DNA from 2 places in the Streptomyces sp. NPDC093094 genome. Region 1 is predicted to be linked to the other one. Evidence: riboswitches for the same ligand, from Rfam matches in the RefSeq annotation. Region 1 holds a riboswitch; the other holds the start of a gene.
What was found. A riboswitch is a leader RNA that binds a small molecule or an ion and turns the genes downstream of it on or off. The one in region 1 is predicted to bind cobalamin.
Positions count from the first base shown of each region.

Region 2: it holds a riboswitch for cobalamin, as region 1 does, so the genes downstream of both, ACIQGV_RS17005 (ribonucleoside-diphosphate reductase subunit alpha) here and ACIQGV_RS08635 (energy-coupling factor ABC transporter permease) in region 1, are expected to answer to the same signal.

Region 1 covers NZ_JBIVOX010000003.1:569,025-580,404, forward strand. Annotated here, with positions in the region: gene ACIQGV_RS08600 (DUF2269 family protein) at 354-893, shown strand; gene ACIQGV_RS08605 (GNAT family N-acetyltransferase) at 1,077-1,586, shown strand; gene ACIQGV_RS08610 (S1 family peptidase) at 1,695-2,591, opposite strand; partial or broken gene ACIQGV_RS08615 (DUF6234 family protein) at 2,734-2,991, opposite strand; gene ACIQGV_RS08620 (energy-coupling factor ABC transporter ATP-binding protein) at 3,010-3,858, opposite strand; gene cbiQ (cobalt ECF transporter T component CbiQ) at 3,855-4,604, opposite strand; gene ACIQGV_RS08630 (energy-coupling factor ABC transporter substrate-binding protein) at 4,611-4,997, opposite strand; gene ACIQGV_RS08635 (energy-coupling factor ABC transporter permease) at 4,994-5,683, opposite strand; cobalamin riboswitch at 5,713-5,897, opposite strand; gene ACIQGV_RS08640 (GntR family transcriptional regulator) at 6,051-6,776, opposite strand; gene ACIQGV_RS08645 (proline racemase family protein) at 6,857-7,864, opposite strand; gene ACIQGV_RS08650 (dihydrodipicolinate synthase family protein) at 7,893-8,804, opposite strand; gene ACIQGV_RS08655 (FAD-dependent oxidoreductase) at 8,801-10,258, opposite strand; gene ACIQGV_RS08660 ((2Fe-2S)-binding protein) at 10,239-10,559, opposite strand; gene ACIQGV_RS08665 (NAD(P)/FAD-dependent oxidoreductase) at 10,575-11,380, opposite strand, start outside.
Region 2 covers NZ_JBIVOX010000007.1:191,060-202,439, reverse strand. Annotated here, with positions in the region: gene ACIQGV_RS17005 (ribonucleoside-diphosphate reductase subunit alpha) at 1-1,395, opposite strand, end outside; cobalamin riboswitch at 1,516-1,685, opposite strand; gene mctP (monocarboxylate uptake permease MctP) at 1,784-3,397, opposite strand; gene ACIQGV_RS16995 (DUF3311 domain-containing protein) at 3,394-3,660, opposite strand; gene ACIQGV_RS16990 (GntR family transcriptional regulator) at 3,786-4,550, opposite strand; gene ACIQGV_RS16985 (extracellular solute-binding protein) at 4,973-6,259, shown strand; gene ACIQGV_RS16980 (carbohydrate ABC transporter permease) at 6,346-7,329, shown strand; gene ACIQGV_RS16975 (carbohydrate ABC transporter permease) at 7,326-8,186, shown strand; gene ACIQGV_RS16970 (glycoside hydrolase family 3 protein) at 8,196-9,692, shown strand; gene nagB (glucosamine-6-phosphate deaminase) at 9,983-10,768, opposite strand; gene ACIQGV_RS16960 (SDR family oxidoreductase) at 10,927-11,380, opposite strand, start outside.

The DNA.
Region 1 (11,380 bases):
CCCGCCCCGCGTCCGGGCCACGGTCTGTGACTCCGGGTGACGTCCACCGTGACGCAGGGCCGAGGCCGGGGAGGGGGGACCGGAAGGGGGAAGTGCCGGTGGCGCCGGTGCGGTTCGCCGCCCCGGGCACGGTACGGGCCCGGCGGGACGGGACGGAGCCGGCGGGACGGGACGGAGCCGGACCCGGGGGGACCGCGGGGACGCGCCCCGCTCACCCCGCTGCCGGCCCCGCGCCGGACGCGCCGCGCACACGGCACCGCCGAAGCGGAGGGCCGCCGTACGCCCGGCTGAGCAGCCGAGGTCACTCCCGCCGTGGGACGCCGCCGGCGCCGCGCCCCGGCACCGTGGAGCCCGTGAAACTCAACCGCACCGCCCGCCGGGCGGCCCTCGTCGTCCATGTCACCGCCGCCGCCTGCTGGCTCGGGCTCACCCTGGGGCTGCTCGCGCTCGGGATCACCGCGGCCACCACCGGCGACGCCGTGACGCTGGAGGCGTCGGTGCGCACCATGAAACTGTTCACGGACCGGCTGCTGCTCCCCGCCGCCCTCCTGACGCTCCTCAGCGGGCTGCTGCTGGCTCTGGGCACTCCATGGGGTCTGGCCCGGCACCGCTGGGTCCAGGTGAAGTTCTGGCTGACCCTGGTCACGACCACCGCCACCGTCCTCGCCCTGCGGCCCGGCGTCGACTCCGCCGTGGACGCCGTCGTACGGGGCGGCCCCCTGCCCGATCCCGGCGATGTGCTGTTCGGGCCCGCGGTGTCGCTGTCCGCCTACGTCTTCATGACCGCGGTCTCGGTGCTCAAGCCCTGGGGGCCGACCCGCCGCGGCCGTCGGCGGCGCGCAGCGCAGCGGGCGGGAGCACGGGGGCCTGCTAGGGTCGGCACGCCGGAGTGACCGAGGCGAGGGAAACAGGGAGGCGAGCCGATGTCCGTGCACATGGCCGCTGCCGCGCGCAGCGCCCGGACCCCGCTCACGTCCCGGGCCACGGCCTGACGTCGACCTGATTCCACCCCGCCGGGAGCGTGAGCTCGCGGGGCCTCCTCGAGACGACACCCGGAAACGGAACCTTCACCTGTCATGACCGATGACTGGATCACACGCGCCGAGACCGGCGCCGACCTCCCCGCCGTCCGCGCGATCGAGCTGGCCGCCTTCGACACCCCGCTGGAGGCCGACCTCGTCGACGCGCTGCGGACCGACGAGGCATGGATCGACGGGCTGTCCCTGGTGGCGGCCCTCCCCGACGGCACCGTCGTCGGGCACGCGCTGCTGACCCGCTGCCACATCGGCGACGTACCGGCGCTGTGCCTGGCGCCGGTGGCCGTCCTGCCCGGGCATCAGGGCACCGGTGCCGGCTCGGCCGCGATCCGGGCCGCGCTGCGTGCCGCCACGGAGCTGGGCGAGCGGTACGTCACCGTGCTCGGGCACCCGTCGTACTACCCGAGGTTCGGCTTCACCCGCGCCTCCGTCCACGGCATCGGGGTGACCTTCGACGTCCCGGACGAGGCCCTCATGGCACTCGCCCTGGACCCCGGCCACCCCCTGCCGGCCGGCACCGTCCGGTACGCGGCGCCCTTCGGGATCTAGCGAGGGACGCCCCGCGGGATCCGGGGACGGATCCGGCGGGGCGTCCGGCGGGGCCCCGGGCGGGACACGGTCGCGTCCCGCCCGGGAACCCTGTGCGGATCCGCCGGCTCAGCGGCCGAGCAGCCTCTTGACCTTCTTGCCCTTGGCCGACTCGTCCAGCGTCTTCCACAGCTCGTGGGAGCCGGTGTACGTGTACACGCCCGGAGCGCCCTGCTCGGCGCAGCCGTCGCCGTACGACACGACGCCTATCTGGTAGACGCCCTGACGGCCCTTCAGCTTGCGGAACAGCGGGCCGCCGCTGTCGCCCTGGCAGGAGTCCTTGCCCTCGACGCCCGCGCAGACGTTGACCTTCTTGTCGTACTCCGCGTACGAAGCCTTGCACTCGATGTGCGACACGATCGGCACGTTCACCGCGCGCAGCCGGTCCGCGTAGGCCGTCACCTCGGTATTGGTGTTGCCCCAGCCGATGACGGTGGCCTGGGCGCCCGGGCGGATCAGCGCGTCGGTGCCCTCGGTGGGCAGGTGGACCGGCGCGATGCCCTGGACGGGCTTGTCGAGGATCAGGAAGGCGATGTCGTACGCCTCCTGGCCGCGGGCGTAGCGGGGGTGGACGACGATGTCGGTCACCTGGCGCAGCCGGCCCTGGTTCTTCTTCGACAGGACCGTGCGTCCGACGACGGTCTCGATCTCCTTGGGCTTGGTGCCCAGCACACAGTGCGCGGCCGTCATGACCATCTGCGGGGAGAGCAGGCTGCCCCCGCAGAACTGGCGGTCGAACGGGCTGCCCGTGCCCTTCTGGAGCAGCGCGGCGATGAACGGGTGCTTGCCGTCGGCCTGCCCGACGCCGCCGATGATCTGCGAGGTCGGACGGCCGCGGTCCGCGGAGGTGTCCGCGGCGTGGGAGGTGCCGACGGAGGCGGCGGTGAGGGCGAGCGCCGCGCCGGACGCGGCCGCCGCGGCGGCGATCCGCCGCGCCGTCGTTCTGTGGGGGGTGGACAGACTCATAAAGGGTCTTCTCCGTCTCTACGGGTCCGGTGGTCGGCCTTCCGCCGGACGGCCCGGCGCCGCAACGGGGCGGTGCGCCGGGGGAGTCGTCCGGCCGCGGTGGCCAGGTCGTACAGCCAGACGGGATCCGCGGGACGGAGGTTCAGCCAAGATCAGGACAGGATGGCCGGCTCTGGCGGCGGGGTGCCGACGGGGCCGGGCGGCAGCCGTCGCCCGCCCGGTGAGCGGCGTCCTCGTCCTGCCGCGCGGCGGCGCCACCGACGACGACCACGGCGACCAGCACGGCCGTCACCTCCTGGACGACCGCTGTCATCAGCGCCTTCGCGCGCACGGCGAGCACGGTGGACACGAGGGCGACGGCCCCGACCGCGCCCACGGCGGTCAGGCAGCCCCCACGGGGCCGGCCCGGCCGGCGGGTTCAGTCCCGTGCCGCCGGGCGGGGCGCGAGCGCCGCCAGTTCCTCGGGAGTACGGGGACCGCTGTCCGTGCCGGTGAGCAGGCCCTGGGCGCGCAGGACGTCCGCTGCCGCGACGCCCCACGGCAGCCGCAGGCCCGCCCGGGCCAGCAGGTCGGTGCGGGCCAGCGTCGCGGCGACCGGACCCGTGTGGACGCCGCCGGGGGTGAGCAGGGCCGCGTCGTCGGCCCAGCGCAGGGCGAGATCCACGTCATGGGTCGCCATCACCACCGTGGTGCCGCCCGCCCGCAGCCCCTCCAGCGTGCCGAGGAGCCGCTCCTGGCCGTCCGGGTCCAGGCCCGCGGTCGGCTCGTCGAGGATCAGCACCCGCGGCCGCATGGCGACGGCCCCGGCGATCGCGGTGCGCTTGCGCTGCCCGTACGACAGCAGATGCGTGGGACGGTCGGCCAGCGCGGTGATGTCCAGCGCGGCCAGCGCCTGAGCCACCCGCGCCCGCACCTCGGTGTCGGGCAGGCCCAGGTTCAGCGGCCCGAAGGACACGTCCTGTCCGACGGACGCGGCGAACAGCTGGTCGTCCGGGTCCTGCACGACCAACTGGACCGTCGTGCGCAGCCGGGTCAGCCCGGCCCGGCCGTACGACACCGGCTCGCCCTCGACGGTCAGCCGCCCCGCGCGCGGCCGCAGTCCGCCGCTCAGCAGGCGCATCAGGGTCGTCTTGCCGGTGCCGTTGCGGCCGAGCAGCGCCAGCGCACGGCCCTCACGCACCTCGAAGTCCAGACCGTCGAGCACCAGCGGGCCGTCGTCGTAGGCGAAGGACGCGCCGTGCAGGGCGACGAGGGGCGGTTCGCTCACGGCAGGAGCCTTTCCAGGACGAAGGTGAGTGCGGTGACGGCCGCCAGCAGCGCCAGCGCACCCGCCGTGAAGGGGACGGAGATCCGCGCCTCGGGCACCAGGACCCGCAGGGTGCCGTCGTAGCCGCGCCCGGCGAGCCCGGACTGGAGCCGCGACGCCCGGTCGAAGGCGCGCACGAACGCGGTGGCACCGAGTCCGCCGAGCGAACGCCAGGTCGCCGCGCGGGTGGTGTGTCCGAGCCGCGCGGCCTGCGCCTCGCGGATCCGCCGCACCGAGTCCAGCAGCAGAAAGCTCATGCGGTACGTCACCAGCGCCACGTCCACGACGGGCGCGGGCACCCCGGCCCGCACCAGCCGGGGCAGCAGATCGGACATCGGCGTGGTGAACGCGAACAGCAGCACGCCCAGCGAGGCGGCCGACGTGCGCAGCATCAGCTCCCCGGCCCGTACGGCACCTCCGTCGGCCGGGGACAGCGGCCCGCCGGGCCCGCCGACCTGGACCAGCAGCGTCACCGCGCCCGACGCGCAGAAGCCGAGCGGCACCCGGTAGGCACGCCACAGCCGGGCCCCGGGCACGCCCGCCGGACCCAGCAGCACCACGAGCGCGGTGACCAGGACGAGGGCCGCGCCCGGCCAGGGCGGCAGGGAGATCGCGAGCAGGGTCAGGCCGAGCCCGAGCACGGCCTTGTCCACGGGGTGGCGGTGGCGCCAGCGACTGCCGTGCGCCGCCGCGTCGATGGGCAGCACGCGGGGTCAGCCCTGCCCGGCACCCGAGCGGGTGTCCTCGGCCGCCGTGCCGTCGTGTCCGGGGCCGTGCTCGTCCCCGCGCCGTGCCAGGGCCTTCTCCTCGCCCTGGCGGCGGCCGCGGCGCAGCCCGAAGTAGTAGGCGAGGACACCCGCCCCGAGGGCCGCCTGGAGGGAGAACAGCGCCGACTCGATCTCACCGGACGGCGGTTCGTACAGCGGCGAGAACCAGGGCTCGTAGTCCGGTTCGAGTTCGGTGATCGCCGTCTCCGCCTCGGCGTCGGCGCCGGTGAAGGGCTCCTCCTTGTGGTCGCCCAGACCGAGCGCCAGCGGCAGCACGGCGAGCGCGGCGACCAGGGCCAGCAGCAGTAGATTGATCTTCGTGTTGCGTTTCACCGGGCCACCGCCTCGTCCTCGCGCCGGGCCGCCAGGACGCCCAGACGGGTCAGCTCGCCCTTGCTGGACTGGGTGAGCAGCCGCATCACCAGCACCGTCAGCAGGCCCTCGCTCACCGCGAGCGGGATCTGCGTCACGGCGAAGATGGAACCGAACTTGCCGAGCGCGCCCAGGAACCCGCTGCCGGGGTCCGGGAAGGCGAGCGCCAGCTGCACGCTGGTCACGCAGTACGTCGCCAGGTCGGCGAGGAACGCCCCGAAGAACACGGCGGCCATCAGCGGCACGTCGAGGCGGCGCAGCAGACGGTAGACGCCGTAGCCCACCCAGGGGCCGGCGATCGCCATGGAGAAGACGTTGGCGCCGAGCGTGGTCAGGCCGCCGTGGGCCAGCAACAGGGCCTGGAACAGCAGGGTGATGGTGCCCAGCACCGCCATGACCGGCGGCCGGAACAGGACGGCGCCCAGCCCGGTTCCGGTGGGGTGGGAACAACTCCCGGTCACCGACGGCAGCTTGAGCGCGGACAGGACGAACGTGAACGCTCCGGAGGCGCCGAGGAGCAGAGTGCTCTCGGGATGCTCCCTGACCTCACGGGTGAGGGAGCGGACTCCGTGGACGACAAACGGGGCGGACGCGACGCCCCAGGCGATCGCGTGCGCCGGAGGCAGAAAACCCTCGGCTATGTGCATGGCCCGGCAGACCCTCTCCAGCACCTCGTGGATGGTTGACGCGCCTTGGCCGGTCTCCTGGCTGACGGGTACCACCGCCCGAACTCCGCCTTCCCGGGTCGCAAGGACCCAGTGGCTGCCCGTGAGGGCCGGAGCCGGACTTCCCGATCACAGTGGCGAGGGCCGCACCGGTTTCGCACCGGATTTCCCGTTCACCAAGGCGTGGTGACACTAGTGCCCGGGACAGGACGGTGACAAGCACACCCCGGGGGGCGCACGGACCGTGCCCCGGCCCCGGGACGCCACCCCCCGCGCCCCGCCCGGCCCTCCGGCCGCAGACCGTGATCATCGTCACGGTGCGCGGACCGGGGGAGGTCCGTCCCGGGACTCAGGACGCCGTGGCCGGCTTCCCCGCGCGGACGCGGGCGCGGGGGACGGGGCGTTCACGGGACCGGTCGCCCTCGGCCCACAGCGAGCGCACATGCCCGAGGTGGCGGCTCATGCACCGCTCGGCGCCCTCCGCGTCCCCGGCCACCATCAGATCGAGCAGCTCGATGTGCTCCTCGGCCGAGGGGATCAGCCGGTCGCTCTCGTCGAGCGTGGTCAGCCCGTACAGGCGCGACCGCTTGCGCAGGTCGCCGACGGTCTCGACCAGCCGGTCGTTGCCGCCGAGCGCCAGCAGCGAGAGATGGAACTGCCGGTCGGCCTCCAGATAGCCGATCAGGTCGTGCTCGCGGGCCGCGGCCACGATCATCCCGGCCACCGGCCGCAGCGCCTCCAGCTGCTCACGGGAGGCGCTGCGGGTGATCCGGCCGATCATCGGGACCTCGATGAGCATGCGGATCTCGCTGTACTGGTCGAGGTCGCGCTCGTCGACCTCGGTGACCCGGAAGCCCTTGTTGCGCACCGGCTCGACGAGACCTTCGCGGGCGAGATCGAGCATCGCCTCGCGCACGGGCGTCGCGGAGATGCCGAAGTCCTCCGCGAGCCCGGGCGCCGAGTACACCTCGCCCGGCTGGAGTTCACCGGAGATCAGCGCGGCCCGCAGGGCGTGGGCGACCTGGTCACGCAGCCGCTCGCGGGTCGTGACGAGGTTGCGCTGGAGGTGCCCCATGGTGTTCCCTTCGTGCCGCCGCGGAAGCACCAGAGTACAATGTCACGTTGTTTTCGCCGGGGCCGTACGGCAGTCGTCCCTCACAGCAGGAACCCCGCCGGGAACGGGTCGTCCGGGTCGAGGAAGTACTGGGCCGTGCCCGTGATCCAGGCCCGGCCCGTGATCCGCGGCACCACCGCGGGCACCCCGCCGACCTCCGTCCGCGCCACCAGCCGGCCGGTGAACTCGGTCCCGATGAACGACTCGTTGACGAAGTCCCGGTCCAGCGGCAGCTCCCCGCGCGCGTGCAGCTGGGCCATCCGCGCCGAGGTGCCGGTGCCGCACGGCGAACGGTCGAACCAGCCGGGGTGGATGGCCATCGCGTGCCGCGAGCGCCGCGCGTCCGACCCGGGAGCGGCGAGGTACACGTGCTTGAGTCCGGCGATCTCCGGCTGCGCAGGATGGACGGGCCGGTGGCCGGGCGACGCGTTCACCGCCTCCATCACCGCCAGCCCCGCGGCGAGCAGATCGTCCCCCCGGGCCCGGTCGAACGGCAGCCCCAGCGCGTCCAGTTCGACGAACGCGTAGAAGTTGCCGCCGTAGGCGAGGTCGTAGGTCACCGGCCCGTACCCGGGCACCTCCACCGTGCGGTCCAGGCCCACGCAGAACGACGGCACGTTGGTGAGCGTGACCGCCTTCGCCGCGCCGTCCTCCACCTGCACGTCGACGACGACCAGTCCGGCCGGGGTGTCGAGGCGGACGGTGGTGACGGGTTCGGTGACCGCCACCATCCCGGTCTCCACGAGCACGGTCGCCACGCCGATCGTGCCGTGCCCGCACATCGGCAGCAGCCCGGAGACCTCGACGAACAGCACCCCGTAGTCGGCGTCCGGCCGGGTGGGCGGCTGAAGGACCGCGCCGCTCATCGAGGCGTGGCCGCGCGGCTCGTACATCAGCAGCGTACGGACGTGGTCCAGGTGTTCGGCGAAGTGGCGGCGGCGTTCGGCCATGGTGGCGCCGGGGACGACCCCGATGCCGCCGGTGACGACACGGGTGGGCATCCCCTCGGTGTGCGAGTCGACGGCGTGGAGGACATGACGAGTGCGCACGAACGTCCCTTTCGGTCGGGGCCGGGTCTCAGCGGTGGCCCTCGGCGACGGCCTTCTCGGTGGCCGCGCGGATCTCGGCCGCGAGCGTGTCGGGCAGCGGCGTCCGCGGCGGCCGGGAGGGTCCGCCGTGCGCCCCGGCGATGTCCATCGACAGCTTGATCGCCTGGACGAACTCGGTCCTGGAGTCCCAGCGCAGCAGCGGGTGCAGCGACCGGTACAGCGGCAGCGCGGCGGCGAGGTCGTGCGCGACGGCGGCGCCGTAGAGCCGGACGCAGGACTCCGGGAACGCGTTCGGGTAGCCGGCGACCCAGCCGACCGCGCCGGCCACGGCCAGCTCCAGCAGCACGTCGTCCGCGCCGATCAGCAGGTCCAGCTCCGGGGCGAGTTCGGCGATCCGGTAGGCCCGCCGCACATCGCCGGAGAACTCCTTCACGGCCACGATCCCGGTCTCGGCGTGCAGCCGGGCCAGCAGCTCCGGGGTGAGGTCGACCTTGGTGTCGACGGGGTTGTTGTAGGCGACGACGGGCAGTCCGGCCCGGGCGGCCTCGGCGTAGTGGGCGCTCACCGCGCGTTCGCCGGCCCGGTAGGCGTTCGGCGGCAGGAGCAGCACGCTGCCGCAGCCGGCGTCGGCGGCCTGCTCGGCCCAGCGCCGCGCCTCGGCACTGCCGTACGCGGAGACGCCGGGCATCACCCGGGCCCCGTCGCCCGCGGCCTCCACCGCCGTACGGACCACCCGCGCCCGCTCCGCGTCGGAAAGGGTCTGGTACTCGCCGAGCGAGCCGTTGGGCACGACACCGTCGCAGCCGCTCGCGATCAGCCGCCGCACGTGGGCGGCGTAGGCGTCGTGGTCGACGGAGAGGTCCTCGCGCAGCGGTAGCGCGGTGGCGACCATGATGCCGCGCCAGGGACGGCCGGCGCTCCAGGAACCGCTGGTGGTCATGTCGGGAACCCTTCTGTGGTGGAAGTGGTGTGCCGGCCGGGACGGCCGGCCAGCGCGGCCAGCGTCACGGGCGCGGCCAGCGGGCGGCGTTCCGGCGAGGGCGGCATCCCCGAGCCCGCCGCGAGGCAGGCCACGGCGGTGCCGCACACCCGGCCCTGGCACCAGCCCATCCCGGCGCGGGTGAGCAGCTTGACCGTGCGGGCGTCCCCCGCCCCGTGACCGGCGACGGCCTCGCGGATCCGGCCCGCGGTGACCTCCTCGCAGCGGCACACGTCCGTCGCGTCGTCGAGCCAGCCGGTCCAGCCGGGGCGGGGCGCGTGGACGGCGGCCATGAGGCCGGCGAAGGCCCGCTGCCGGGCCCGCCCGCGCAGCAGGTGCCGCAGCCGGGCCCCGGGCAGGGTCCGGCCGGCCAGCAGACCGGCGACGGCGGCAGCGGCGATCTCGCCCTCCAGCAGAGCCAGCCGGACCCCACCGACCCCGCCGGTCTCGCCCGCGGCCCACACCCCGGGCACCGAGGTCCGCTGACGGGCGTCGAGGGCGAGCGCGTGCGCCCCGTCCGGGGTGGGGCGGGTCGTGCAGCCCAGTGCCGTCGCCAGGTCGATCTGAGGGACCAGCCCGTGTCCGACCGCGAGCGCGTCGCACTCGATCCGGCGGCCCGGCCCCGCCACGGGCCGCCAGTCGCGGTCGAGCCGTGACACCGTGACGGCCTCCACCCGGTCCGTGCCGTGCACCCGGGTGACGGCGCTGCGCCCGTGCACGGGAACCCGGTGGCGCAGCAGGGCGGTTCCGTGCCGGGCGGCCTCGACGAGTTTTTCCGGCACGGCCGCGAGCACGTCCGGACGGCGGGCGTACGCCGGATGGCTCCCGGCCTCCACCACCGCGGGCACCCGCGCTCCGGCCGCGGCGAGCGAGGCGGCGACCGCGAGCAGCAGCGGGCCGCTGCCCGCGACGACGATCCGCCGGCCGGGCAGGACGAGCCCCGCCTTCAGCATGGCCTGCGCCCCTCCGGCGCCGACGACACCGGGCAGGGTCCAGCCGGGGAACGGCAGTTGACGCTCGTACGTCCCGGTCGCCAGCAGCACCGTACGGGCCCGGACGAGGACCGGACGGTCGTCGTCCGTGACCGCGTGCACCCCGAACCCCTCGCCGGACCCGTCGCCGGGCGGGCGGGCCACGCTCCAGACCTGGTGCGCGGCCAGGTGGGTCACCGGGCCGGCGGCGAGGCGGCGGCTCAGCCCGGCGTAGGCCCGGCGGCCGTGGTGGAGCGCCTCGGGACGGCGGGCGCCGAGGCCGGGGGAGGGGTGCCGGTAGTACTGCCCGCCGATCCGCTCGCCCGCGTCCAGCAGGGCCACGCGCAGGCCGAGTTCACCGGCCGTGACCGCGCCGGCGAGGCCCGCGGGACCGGCGCCGATCACCGCCAGGTCGTACACCGGGTCAGACGGCGAGGTCGGCATGACCGTGTCCCTCCTGGGTGGTGACGGCGGCGCCGGGGCGGGCCGGGTCGAGACAGGCACGCCGGTTGGGGCGTCCGTCGATCGTCACCAGGCAGTCGTGGCAGTGCCCGATGCCGCAGAAGGCCCCGCGCGGCCGGCCGCCCTCGCGGGTGGTGCGCCAGGCGAGCACACCGGCCGCCCAGAGCACGGCCGCCACGGACTGGCCGGGCAGCGCGGACAGGGACCGGCCGTCGAAGGTGATCTCGAACGCGTCCCCCGGTGACGCGCCGACGAGTTCGGCGGGGCTGCGGTCACGCGCCATCGCGCGGCTCCTCTCTCACGGGAGCCGTCCGAAGGGCTCCGCTGCTTCTCCGGGGCCGCCCTCGAAGCGCTCCGGCCTGAACGGGTGGATGTCCAGCGGGAGTTTGCCCCCGGACGCCAGGGCCGCGACGATGTGCCCGGTCGCCGGGGCCAGCCCGATCCCCGCGCCCTCGTGGCCGCAGGCGTGCAGCAGTCCGGGCCGGCGCGGGTCGGCGCCGACGGCGGGCAGATGGTCCGGTAGGTAGGGGCGGAACCCGGCGTAGGCCCGGATCGCGCGCACCGCGCCGAGTACCGGGAACAGACGCACCGCCTGGGCCGCGAGACGGGTGAGCGCCTCCACGGACGGCGTGCGGTCGAAGCCGACCCGTTCCCGGCTGGCGCCGATCAGCACCGGCCCCGCCGGGGTGCCCTCGACGACGGCCGAGGTCTGCAGGGCCGCCGAGTCGCTGGCGACGTCGGCGACGTAGTCCGCGGCGTACACCTTGTGCCGCACGACGCGCGGCAGCGGCTCGGTGACGAGGACGAACCCGCGGCGGGGCAGCACCGGAAGCCCGACACCCGCCAGCCCGGCCACCTCCCCGCCCCAGGTGCCCGCCGCGTTGACGACGAACGGGGCGTGGACCTCACCGGAGGGCGTCCGCACGCCCCGCACCTCGCCGCCCGGACCGGTCAGGACCGCGGTTACCAGCTCGCCCGCCCGGAGCCGCACCCGGTCCCCGGCCGCGCGCAGCAGATGGGCCGCGGCGAGGGCGGGCTGCACCTGGGCGTCCTGGGGGTAATGGACGCCTCCCGCGAGGCCGGGGGCCAGATGCGGTTCCAGCT
Region 2 (11,380 bases), on a different contig from region 1:
CTGGGCGGCCGGGTCGACGAACGCGCCCAGGTTCACCGAACCCAGGTTGCACACGGCCGTCTCGCCGTCGTCGGTGACCTCCAGGATCTCCGTGCAGAGGTTGGAGGAGTGGACGACATGGCCCGGCAGCGCCGTCTGGTTGGCGGTGCGGTTGGCGGCGTCCTTGAAGGTCATCCAGCCGTTGCCGGTCTGTGCGAGGGTGCGCATCATGCGGCCGTACAGATCGCGGGCGGGGATCGTCCTGCGCGCCAGCCCCGCGGCCTCCGCCTTGCGGTACGCCGCGTCGAACTCCTCGCCCCACAGGTCGACCAGCTCGGGCACGTCCGCCGGGGAGAACAGCGACCACTGCCCGTCGGCGTTCACGCGGCGCATGAACTCGTCCGGCACCCAGTGCGCCAGGTTCAGGTTGTGCGTACGGCGGGCGTCCTCGCCGGTGTTGTCGCGCAGCTCCAGGAACTCCTCGATGTCGGAGTGCCAGGTCTCCAGGTAGACCGCGGCGGCGCCCTTGCGGCGGCCGCCCTGGTTCACGGCGGCGACGGAGGCGTCCAGGGTCTTCAGGAACGGCACGATGCCGTTGGAGTGCCCGTTGGTGCCGCGGATCAGCGAACCCCGCGAGCGGATCCGGGAGTACGACAGCCCGATGCCGCCGGCGTGCTTCGACAGCCGGGCGACCTGGTGGTAGCGGTCGTAGATGGAGTCCAGCTCGTCGAGGGGGGAGTCGAGGAGGTAGCAGGACGACATCTGGGGGTGCCGGGTGCCGGAGTTGAACAGCGTGGGGGAGGACGGCAGATAGTCGAGGCGGCTCATGAGCCCGTAGAGCGCGGCGACCTCGTCGACGGACCGGGCGGTGTCGTCCTCGGCGAGGCCGCAGGCGACGCGCAGCAGGAAGTGCTGGGGCGTCTCGACGACCTTGCGGGTGAGCGGGTGCCGCAGCAGGTAGCGGCTGTGCAGGGTGCGCAGGCCGAAGTAGCCGAAGCGGTCGTCGGCGCCGGTGTCGACCAGCGCGTCGAGCCGCTCGGCGTGGAGCCGGACGAACTCCGCGGTCCGGTCGGCGATGAGCCCCTCGCGGTGTCCGACAGCGACGGACCCGGTGAAGGAGGTGACGCCCTGGGAGGCGGCCTCGGCCCGCACGGAGACCGTCAGCAGCCGGGCGGCCAGCCTGCTGTACGCGGGGTCCTCGGCGATGAGACCGGCCGCCGCCTCGGTGGCCAGCTCGCGCAGTTCGGCCTCGTCGGCGCGGGCCGACCGGCCGCGCAGCGCGGCGGCCGCGACCCGGCCGGGGTCGGCGTGGGGCAGGTCGGCGGTCAGCTCGGTGAGGATCCGCAACAGGGCGGTTCCGGGGGCGTCCTCGTCGGTCGGGACGGCTGAGGCCGGGTCCGCTGGCGCGATGGTCACGTGAGGCTCTCCCTCGCTCGGCACGGGGCCTGTGCGAGGGCATGGCGGCTCACGGGCGCACGCGGCGCCGAGCCCGCCGACCCACTCCACGAGGCCCGGACGTCGGGGCACCCGGACCGGTCGGCCGGGGCCGCTGTCGGCAGGTCCTCGGACTGACTTCGAGTGCGGACACGCACAAGCACACCGTTGCGGGACAGTTCCGGATTCGCACCGGATTCCCCTGCGGCGACAGCGAGATGAGCATACATGTGGTGCCGGGCGTGGCGAGCACCCCCATATGTTGTGTCGCAGAGTGTGAGTGCGGGCCGCCGTTGGGTGTACCGACAGCGGCCCGCCGGGGGTTCTCCCGTGCCCCTCGCGCGGTTCTCCGCGCTCCTGGGGACGGCCCCTAGTGGGTCACGGGAAGCTCCTGCTTCACGCCCGGGTCGCCCGCGTCCGCCGTGTAGTCCTCCGGCTTCGTCTCGTCGACGCCCTCGGGGGCCTTGGCGGCCTTCAGGACGAAGGTGAGGACGACCGTCACGGCCACGTTGAGGACGAACGCCGTCAGACCGATGTAGCCGATCTCGCCGATGCCGGGGATCTCCTTCGACGAACCGCCGAAGTGCTTCTGGGTCGGGGAGGCGACCCCGTAGGCGGCGACGGTGCCGTAGAGCATGCCCACGGCCCAGCCGGCGAGCAGGGCCCAGCGGTGGAACCAGCGGGTGAACAGGCCGCCGACGAGGGCCGGGAAGGTCTGCAGGATCCAGATGCCGCCCAGCAGCTGGAAGTTGATGGCGACCGTCTTGTCCATCGTCAGGACGAAGACCAGGGCGCCCACCTTCACCAGCAGGGACACGATCTTGGAGACCTTGGTCTCCTGCGCGGGCGTGGCGTCCGGCTTGATGAAGTCCTTGTAGATGTTGCGGGTGAAGAGGTTCGCCGCCGCGATGGACATGATGGCCGCCGGGACCAGTGCCCCGATGCCGATCGCGGCGAAGGCGACGCCCGCGAACCAGGCCGGGAACATGTTCTCGAACAGCTGCGGGATGGCCAGCTGGCCGTTCTGCACCTTGACCCCGGCCGCGATGGCCATGAAGCCCAGCAGGGCGAGCAGGCCGAGCATCAGGGAGTACAGGGGCAGGATCGTGGTGTTGCGGCGGATCACCTCACGGCTCCTGGAGGAGAGCGTCGCGGTGATCGAGTGCGGGTACATGAACAGCGCCAGCGCCGAGCCGAGCGCCAGCGTGGCGTACGTCCACTGGCCCGCCTCGGCCGGCACCAGCGCCCCGCGCGGTTTGCCCGTCGCCGGGTTGGTCTGGCCGAACGCCTCCGACGCCTTGGCGAAGATGTCGTCGAAGCCGCCCAGCTTGATGGGGATGTAGATGATCGCCACCGCGATGACGATGTAGATCAGCGTGTCCTTCACGAACGCGATCAGCGCCGGCGCGCGCAGCCCCGACGAGTAGGTGTACGCCGCGAGCACGCCGAACGCGATCAGCAGGGGCAGGTCCTTGACGAACCAGTTGGTGTCCTCGCCGCCGCCCACGCCCATCACGTCCAGCACCGCCTGGATGCCGACGAGCTGGAGCGCGATGTACGGCATGGTCGCGAGGATGCCGGTCACGGCCACCGCCAGCGACAGGCCCTTCGAGCCGAAGCGGCCGCGTACGAAGTCGGAGGTCGTCACATAGCCGTGCTTGTGGGAGACCGACCACAGCCGGGGCAGGAAGGTGAAGATCAGCGGGTAGACGAGGATGGTGTAGGGCACCGCGAAGAAGCCCGCCGCGCCCGCCGCGTAGATCGCCGCCGGGACGGCCACGAACGTGTAGGCCGTGTACAGGTCGCCGCCGAGCAGGAACCAGGTGACCCAGGTGCCGAAGGACCGTCCGCCCAGGCCCCATTCGTCGAGGCTGTGCTCGTTCTCGGCCTTGCGCCAGCGCGCGGCCAGGAAGCCCATGGCCGTGACGGCCACGAAGAAGAAGACGAACACGGCGAGAGCGACGCCGTTCACTCCGTCCTTCATCGCTGCTCACCCCCCTTGCGGGCGGCACGCCCGCGCTGGTCGCGCTGCCACAGCTTGTACGCGGTCATGGTCAGCGCCGTCGAGATGGCGACCCAGGCCATCTGGTACCAGTAGAAGAACGGGATTCCGCCGAGAGACGGGTCGGTCCTGGCGTACGAACCGACCCACAGCATGGCGACGAACGGTGCGACGAGACAGAAGCCGATGGCGACGCGCATGGGCGTCACCACCGGCTCTCTGCTCACTTCCGGGGCTTGCGACATCTTGGCGACTCCGTCCCCTCACTGATCACCTGCGTAACGGGCTGGCAATCTAGGTCACGGGACACGGCAGAGGAACCCCTCGCCCGTATATCGGCACCGGCTTTACAAAGTCGCTACTCCGCGGGCTAGTCCATGGGCCGCTTCAGGCGCGCGACGAACTTGTACCGGTCGCCGCGGTAGACCGAGCGCACCCACTCCACCGGCTGGCCCTCGCGGTCGAGGGAGTGCCGGGAGAGCATCAGCATCGGCAGGCCCACGTCGGTGCCGAGCAGGCCGGCCTCGCGCGGGGTGGCCAGCGAGGTCTCGATGGTCTCCTCGGCCTCGGCGAGATGGACGTCGTAGACCTCGGCGAGCGCGGTGTAGAGGGACGTGTACTTCACCAGCGAGCGGCGCAGCGCGGGGAAGCGCTTGGCGGACAGATGGGTGGTCTCGATGGCCATCGGTTCGCCGTTGGCCATGCGCAGCCGCTCGATGCGCAGGACGCGGCCGCCCGCGGCGATGTCGAGGAGCACGGCGAGGCGGTCGTCGGCGGTGATGTAGCCGATGTCGAGCAGCTGTGAGGTCGGCTCCAGGCCCTGGGCGCGCATGTCCTCGGTGTAGGAGGTCAGCTGGAGCGCCTGGGAGACCTTGGGCTTGGCCACGAAGGTGCCCTTGCCCTGGATGCGTTCGAGCCGGCCCTCGACGACGAGTTCCTGGAGTGCCTGGCGCACGGTGGTGCGGGAGGTGTCGAACTCGGCGGCCAGGGTGCGCTCGGGCGGGACGGGGGTGCCGGGCGGCAGCGTCTCCGTCATGTCGAGCAGATGCTTCTTCAGGCGGTAGTACTTGGGCACGCGCGCGGTACGGACGGTCGCCCCACCCTCGTTCTCCGCACTGCTGACGTCGGTGCTCATGCTCTGCCTTCCCGGCTCCGGGTGCCGAAGCGACCGACATGCTCATCGGCCGCGGCTCACATCGTGGCACGGCTTCGCGGGCGGGTCTCCAGTCCGGCGCCTCCGCACGCTCCGTGATCTCCTCTGTATACCCCTGGGGCCCTCGTTGGTCTAGTCCAACACCTTGTCAAGACGGGGTGGTCCAGTCGCAGTGGTCCGTCCGTTTGGTCGCTTGCGGAATGAAAGGTCCCTGCATATCTCGGTCCCATCACGGACGCCCGGAGCCCGCTTGAACACCCTTGACAGCCCTATTGGTCTGGGCCAAGCTCCGGGTACTGGTCTACACCATTGGTCCAGGTCCCGGCCCCACGGAACGATACGCACGGCGTTGACGCCTCACCGCGGGGACGAGGGGGGTTTGTGGCATCCCTGAGGAGGGTGGCGTGAAGCGCAAGCTGGTAGCCGCGATCGGTATCGCGGGCATGATCTTCTCCATCGCGGCGTGCGGGGGCAGTGACGACAACGGAAGCGGCGGCGACAAGGGCGGCGACGCCAAGGAGCTGACCGTCTGGCTGACCGTCGACGCGCAGAACAACTGGCCCGAGCTGGTGAAGGCCGCCGACGACGCGGTCGCCAAGAAGCACCCCGGCATCAAGATCAAGCACGAGTACTACGGCTGGCCGGACAAGAACGCCAAGCTCGACGCCGTTCTCGCCACGGACAAGGCCCCCGACGTCGTCGAGATGGGCAACACCGAGATGCTCCCGTACGTCGTCAAGGGCGCGTTCGCCCCGGTCGACCCGGCGAAGTTCGACCAGTCCGACGCCTGGCTCGACGGCCTCAAGGACTCGGTGACGTACGAGGGCAAGACCTACGGCGTGCCGTACTACGCCGGTACCCGCGTGGGCAACTTCCGCAAGGACGTCTTCGGCCAGGTCGGCGTCAAGGCCGCCCCGAAGACCTACGCCGAGCTCACCGCCGCCCTGGACAAGGTCCAGAAGAAGCAGGGCGACAAGTTCAACGCCTGGTACCAGCCCTCCCGCGACTGGTACGCCGCCATGTCCTTCGTCTACGACGCCGGCGGCTCCATCGCCAAGGAGGAGGGCGGCCAGTGGAAGGCCAGCCTCTCCTCGCCCGAGTCCCTCAAGGGCCTCAGCGAGTTCAAGAAGGTCCTGGACACCTACATGCACGGTGACAAGACCAAGGACGAGGCCGACCGCTACATCGTCTACGGCCAGGGCAAGTCCGGCATGATCTTCGCCCCGGCCTGGGAGGGCGGCAGCGCCGCCGACCCGAAGAACGACAAGACCGGCAAGCTCAAGGACAACGTCGAGAACTTCGTGATGCCCGGCCCGTCCGGCAAGAACCTCCCGGTCTTCCTCGGCGGTTCCGACCTCGCCGTCCCGGTGAAGTCCGACGCGCAGGACGTCGCCGCCGAGTGGATCAACGCCCTCACCGGCGCCGCCGGCCAGAAGGGTCTGATGGGCAAGGGCAACCTGCCCAACAACAAGACCGACCTCGCCACCCTGAAGAACGACCCGGCGACGGTCGTCCCGGCCACCGCCGCCGAGTCCAACTGGTTCGTCCCGATGGCGCCCGGCTGGGGCCAGGTCGAGAAGGCCCAGGTCCTGCAGAACATGCTGCAGAGCATCGGCACCGGCAAGAAGTCGGTCGAGGACGCCGCGAAGGAAGCGGACGCCGCGATCGACAAGGTCATCAACACCAAGTGACCTGAGGCGGGGCTCCGTTGCAGGCGGAGCCCCGCCCTTCTTTCCGTAGGACCTGTACGACCTGAGGTACCGCCAAGGAGCGCGCGATGAGTGCCGACACGACCACCCCTGCCAAGGTGCCGCCTCAGCGGCAGGCGCCACCGCCGGCCGCCCAGGACCACCCCCGCGCGAAACGGACGTACGGCCCGGCCGTCACCGCCTGGCTGCTGCTCGCGCCCTGTCTGCTGATCCTCGCCCTGGTCATGGGCTATCCGCTCGTCCGCCTGGTCACCCTGTCCTTCCAGAAGTTCGGCCAGCCCCAGCTGTGGGGCTTCCAGCCGGCCGAGTCGGTCGGCTTCGAGAACTTCTCCAAGGTGCTCGGCGACAGCGAGTTCTGGACCGTCGTCCTGCGCACGGTGCTCTTCGCCCTCGGCGCGGTGATCTTCACGATGGTCATCGGCATGCTGATCGCCCTGCTGCTCCAGCGGGTCTCCGGCTGGGTGAAGATCCTGATCAACATCGCCCTGGTGGCCAGCTGGGGCATGCCCGTCATCGTCGCGACCACCGTCTTCAAGTGGCTCTTCGACGCCGACTACGGCATCCTCAACGCGCTCGTCAGCAAGCTGCCCGGCGTCGACATGATCGGCCACAACTGGTTCGCCAGCGGCGCCCAGGGCCTCACCGTGATCATGATCCTGGTGGTCTGGGGAGCCGTCCCCTTCGTCGTGATCACCCTCAGCGCCGGTCTCACCCAGGTCCCCAAGGAGATGGAGGAGGCCGCCCGGCTCGACGGCGCGGGCTCCTGGGGCGTCTTCCGGTACGTCACCCTGCCCATCCTCAAGCCGATCATCGTGATGCTCACGACCCTGTCGGTCATCTGGGACATGGGTGTCTTCCCTCAGGTCTTCGTGATGCGCAACGGCCACCCCGAGCCCGAGTTCCAGATCCTCAACACCTACTCCTACGACCGCGCCTTCGTGATCAACGACTACGCCCAGGGCTCGGCGATCGCTGTGATCACCGTGCTGCTGCTGCTCGGCGTGGTCGCCGTGTACATGCGTCAGATGCTGAAGATCGGAGAGGTCGAATGAGCGCACTCGCCACCAAGGCGGTCGACTCCGGGACTTCCGGGCGGCGCTCCAGGCTCGGCTGGAACATCATCGGCCTGTTCGTCTTCGCCGTCGTCGGCTTCCCCGTCTACTGGATGCTCAACACCGCGTTCAAGCCGGCCAAGGACGCCATCGACCCCGACCCCAGCATCTTCCCGACGGGGCTGACCCTGTCCAACTTCAGCCGCGCGCTGGACATCGCCGACTTCTGGGGCCCGGTCGGCCGCAGCCTCCTGGTCTCCGTGGTCGTGGTCCTGATCGGCATCGTCATCGGCCTGCTCGCCGCCCTCGCCATCTCCCGGTTCGCCTTCCGCGGCCGCAAGATCGTGATCGTCGGCATCCTCGCGGTCCAGATGGTCCCGCTGGTCGCCATGATCATCCCGGTCTTCCTGCTGCTCAACGACCTGGGCCAGTACGACAGGCTCACCGGCCTGATCATCACGTACCTGACCTTCGTCCTGCCGTTCACGGTGTGGACCCTGCGCGGCTTCATCGTCAACATCCCCAAGGAGCTGGAGGAGGCCGCGATGGTCGACGGCTGCTCCCGCACCGGCGCCTTCGTCCGTGTCGTCTTCCCGCTCCTGGCCCCCGGCCTGGTCGCCACCTCCGTCTACGGCTTCATCCAGGCATGGAACGAGTACCTCTACGCCCTGATGCTGCTCAGCCAGCAGAACCAGACCGCGACCGTCTGGCTCGGCAACTTCACCACCAAGCACGGCACCGAGTACGCCCCGATGATGGCCGGCGCCACCATGATGGCCGTGCCGATCGTCGTCCTCTTCCTCCTCGTCCAGCGCAAGATGGCCGCGGGTCTGACCGCCGGCGCCGTGAAGGGATAACGCCCTCCGATGACGACATTCGCCAGCGGCACCACCGCGTCCAGGGACGGCCTGACCCGTGACGCGCTGACGGTCCTCCAGCCCGGCTTCCCCGGCACCACGGCCCCCGACTGGCTGCTGCGCCGCCTCGGCGAGGGCCTGGCGTCGGTCGGCCTGTTCGGCCGCAACATCGCCTCCTCCGAGCAGCTGGCCGCACTCACCGCACAGCTGCGCGCCGAGTGCGAGGACGTCCTCGTCGCCATCGACGAGGAGGGCGGTGACGTGACCCGGCTGGAGGTGCGCACCGGCTCCTCCTTCCCCGGCAACAACGCCCTCGGCGCGGTCGACGACACGGAGCTGACCCGGCAGGTCGCCCACGAGCTGGGCCGCCGCCTCGCCGAGTGCGGGGTCACCTTCAACTGGGCGCCGTCCGCCGACGTCAACTCCAACGCCGACAACCCGGTGATCGGCGTGCGCTCCTTCGGCGCCGACCCCGCCCTCGTCGCCCGGCACACCGCCGCCTACGTCGAGGGCCTCCAGTCGGCCGGCGTCGCCGCCTGCACCAAGCACTTCCCCGGGCACGGCGACACCAGCGTCGACTCCCATCACGCGCTGCCCCGGATCGACGCGGACCCGGCGGTGCTCGCCGAGCGTGAACTCGCCCCGTTCCGCGCGGCGATCGCCGCCGGCTCCCGCGCCGTGATGAGCGCCCACATCCTGGTCCCGGCGCTGGACCCGGAGCACCCGGCAACGTTGTCCCGCCGCATCCTGACCGACCTGCTGCGCGGCGAACTCGGCTACGACGGCCTCATCGTCACCGACGGCATGGAGATGCAGGCCATCTCCTCCGCCTACGGCATCGAACGCGGCAGTGTCCTCGCTCTCGCCGCCGGTGCCGACGCCATCTGCGTGGGCGGCGGCCTCGCCGACGACGACACCGTCCGCCGGCTGCGCGACGCCCTGGTCTCCGCGGTCCGCGCCGGAGAGCTCCCCGAGGAGCGCCTCGCGGACGCCGCCGAACGCGTACGGAAGCTGGCCCGCTGGACGGCATCGGCCGCGGGCGGCTCCACCGGCGCCGCCGACACCGAGGTCGGCCTGCGCGCCGCCCGCCGCGCCCTGCGCGTCACCGGTGCCGACGGGTTCACGCCCCTCACCGAGGCGCCCTACGTCGCCACCCTCACCCCGGTCGCCAACATCGCGGTCGGCGACGAGACGCCGTGGGGCGTGGCGGCGGAGCTGGGCACCCTGCTCCCCGGCACCGGGTCCGGCACGTACTCGGGCGACGACGCCGGCCACGCCGCACTGAAGGCGGCGGGGGAGCGCAGGATCGTCGCGGTCGTCCGCGACGAGCACCGCCACGGGTGGATGGGGAGCGCGCTGGACACCCTCCTGGCGGTCCGCCCGGACACGATCGTGGTGGAGATGGGCCTGCCCCAGGCGCCCGCCCGCGGAGCCCTGCACATCGCCACGCACGGGGCGGCCAGGGTGTGCGGCCGGGCGGCTGCGGAGGTCGTCGCCGGGGCCTGACCCCCCGGACCACCCGAGCAGAAGGCGCCGGTTCCCCAGGGGAGGGAACCGGCGCCTTTTCACTTTCCTGACGCCGCGTGACGTCGCCCTCCGGGTGCGGGGCGCGCGTGCTCGCTCGCGCGGCTCCCCGCGCCCCCGGGGCGTCGGAGTGCCGTCGGCTTCGAGGCGCGGTCGGCTCCGGCGGGATCCCCGGCAGGGCCGCGCGTACGCGCCCCCGGGGCGCGGGCAACCGCGCGCTCAGCCCCGCAGGCCCCGCACCCCGAAGCCGGCGGCACCCGGCAGGGACCCGCTCAGATGCCCTGCCAGGCCGGCTTGTTCGCGTAGGTGTGCCGGAAGTAGTCCGCCAGCTTCAGCTTGGACGCCGCGCCCTCGTCGACGACGACCGTGGCGTGCGGGTGGAGCTGGAGCGCCGAGGCGGGGCACACCGCGGCGACGGGCCCCTCCACGGTCGCCGCGACCGCGTCCGCCTTGCCCTCGCCCGTGGCCAGCAGCACCAGATGCCGGGCCTCCAGGATGGTGCCGATGCCCTGGGTGATCACGTGGTGCGGCACCTGCTCGATGTCGCCGTCGAAGAAACGGGCGTTGTCGACCCGGGTCTGCTCGGTGAGCGTCTTGATGCGGGTGCGCGAGGCCAGCGACGAGCACGGCTCGTTGAACCCGATGTGCCCGTCCGTGCCGATGCCGAGCAGCTGGAGGTCCACGCCGCCGACCCCCGCGAGGGCCCGGTCGTACGCCTCGCACGCGGCCTGCACGTCCTGCGCCGTGCCGTCCGGGCCCATGAACGCGTCCATGGGGACGCCGAGCGGCTCCAGCACCTCGCGCCGCAGCACCGAGCGGTAGGACTCGGGGTGGTCGGCGGGCAGCCCCACGTACTCGTCGAGCTGGGCGATCCTCGCCCGGGAGGCGTCCACCGCGCCGGAGCGGACCTTCGCCGTCAGCGCCTGGTAGATGGGCAGCGGGGTCGAGCCGGTCGCCACGCCGAGCAGCGCGTCGGGCTTGCGGCGCAGCAGCTGAGCCATGGCCTCGGCTATCAGCTCGCCGCCGGCCTCGGCATCCGGAACGATGACAACTTCCACGCTGGGCCTGCCGTTCTGGAGAGGGGTCTCGAGGGCACCCGAAAGGGATATGTGGTTTAGACCAATCTAACAGAGCGGACCCGCCGCGGCAGCCCGATCCGGGCCGCTTCCCCCTTCATGAAAAACCCTGCGGCGGCGACCCGCCCGCCGGCGCGGGATCACGGCATCGAGCCCCCCGTGGCGTCCAGCCAGTGCCCCGTCACCCAGCGGCCGTCGTCCGAGACGAGGAAGGCGACCGCGTCGGCGATGTCCGCCGGAGTGCCGACCCCGCCCAGCGCCGAGAACGCGGCGGCGCCCTGCCGGGCCTCGTCGCTCGCCCGCAGCCATCCCGCGTTGACGTCGGTGTCGACGATGCCGGGCGCGACGGAGTTCACGGTGATCCCGCGCGGTCCGAGCAGCTTCGCGAGGTCCCGGGTCAGGACGTCGAGCGCCGCCTTGGTCATGGAGTACGCCATCACCTGCGGCATCAGGGCCGTGCGGGAGAGGCCGGAGGAGACGTTCACGATCCGTCCGCCGTCCCTCAGTCTTGTCAGGCCCTGCTGGACGAGGAAGTGCGGTGCCTTCACATTGACCGCGAAGAGCCGGTCGAACTCCTCCTCGTCGATCTCCCCG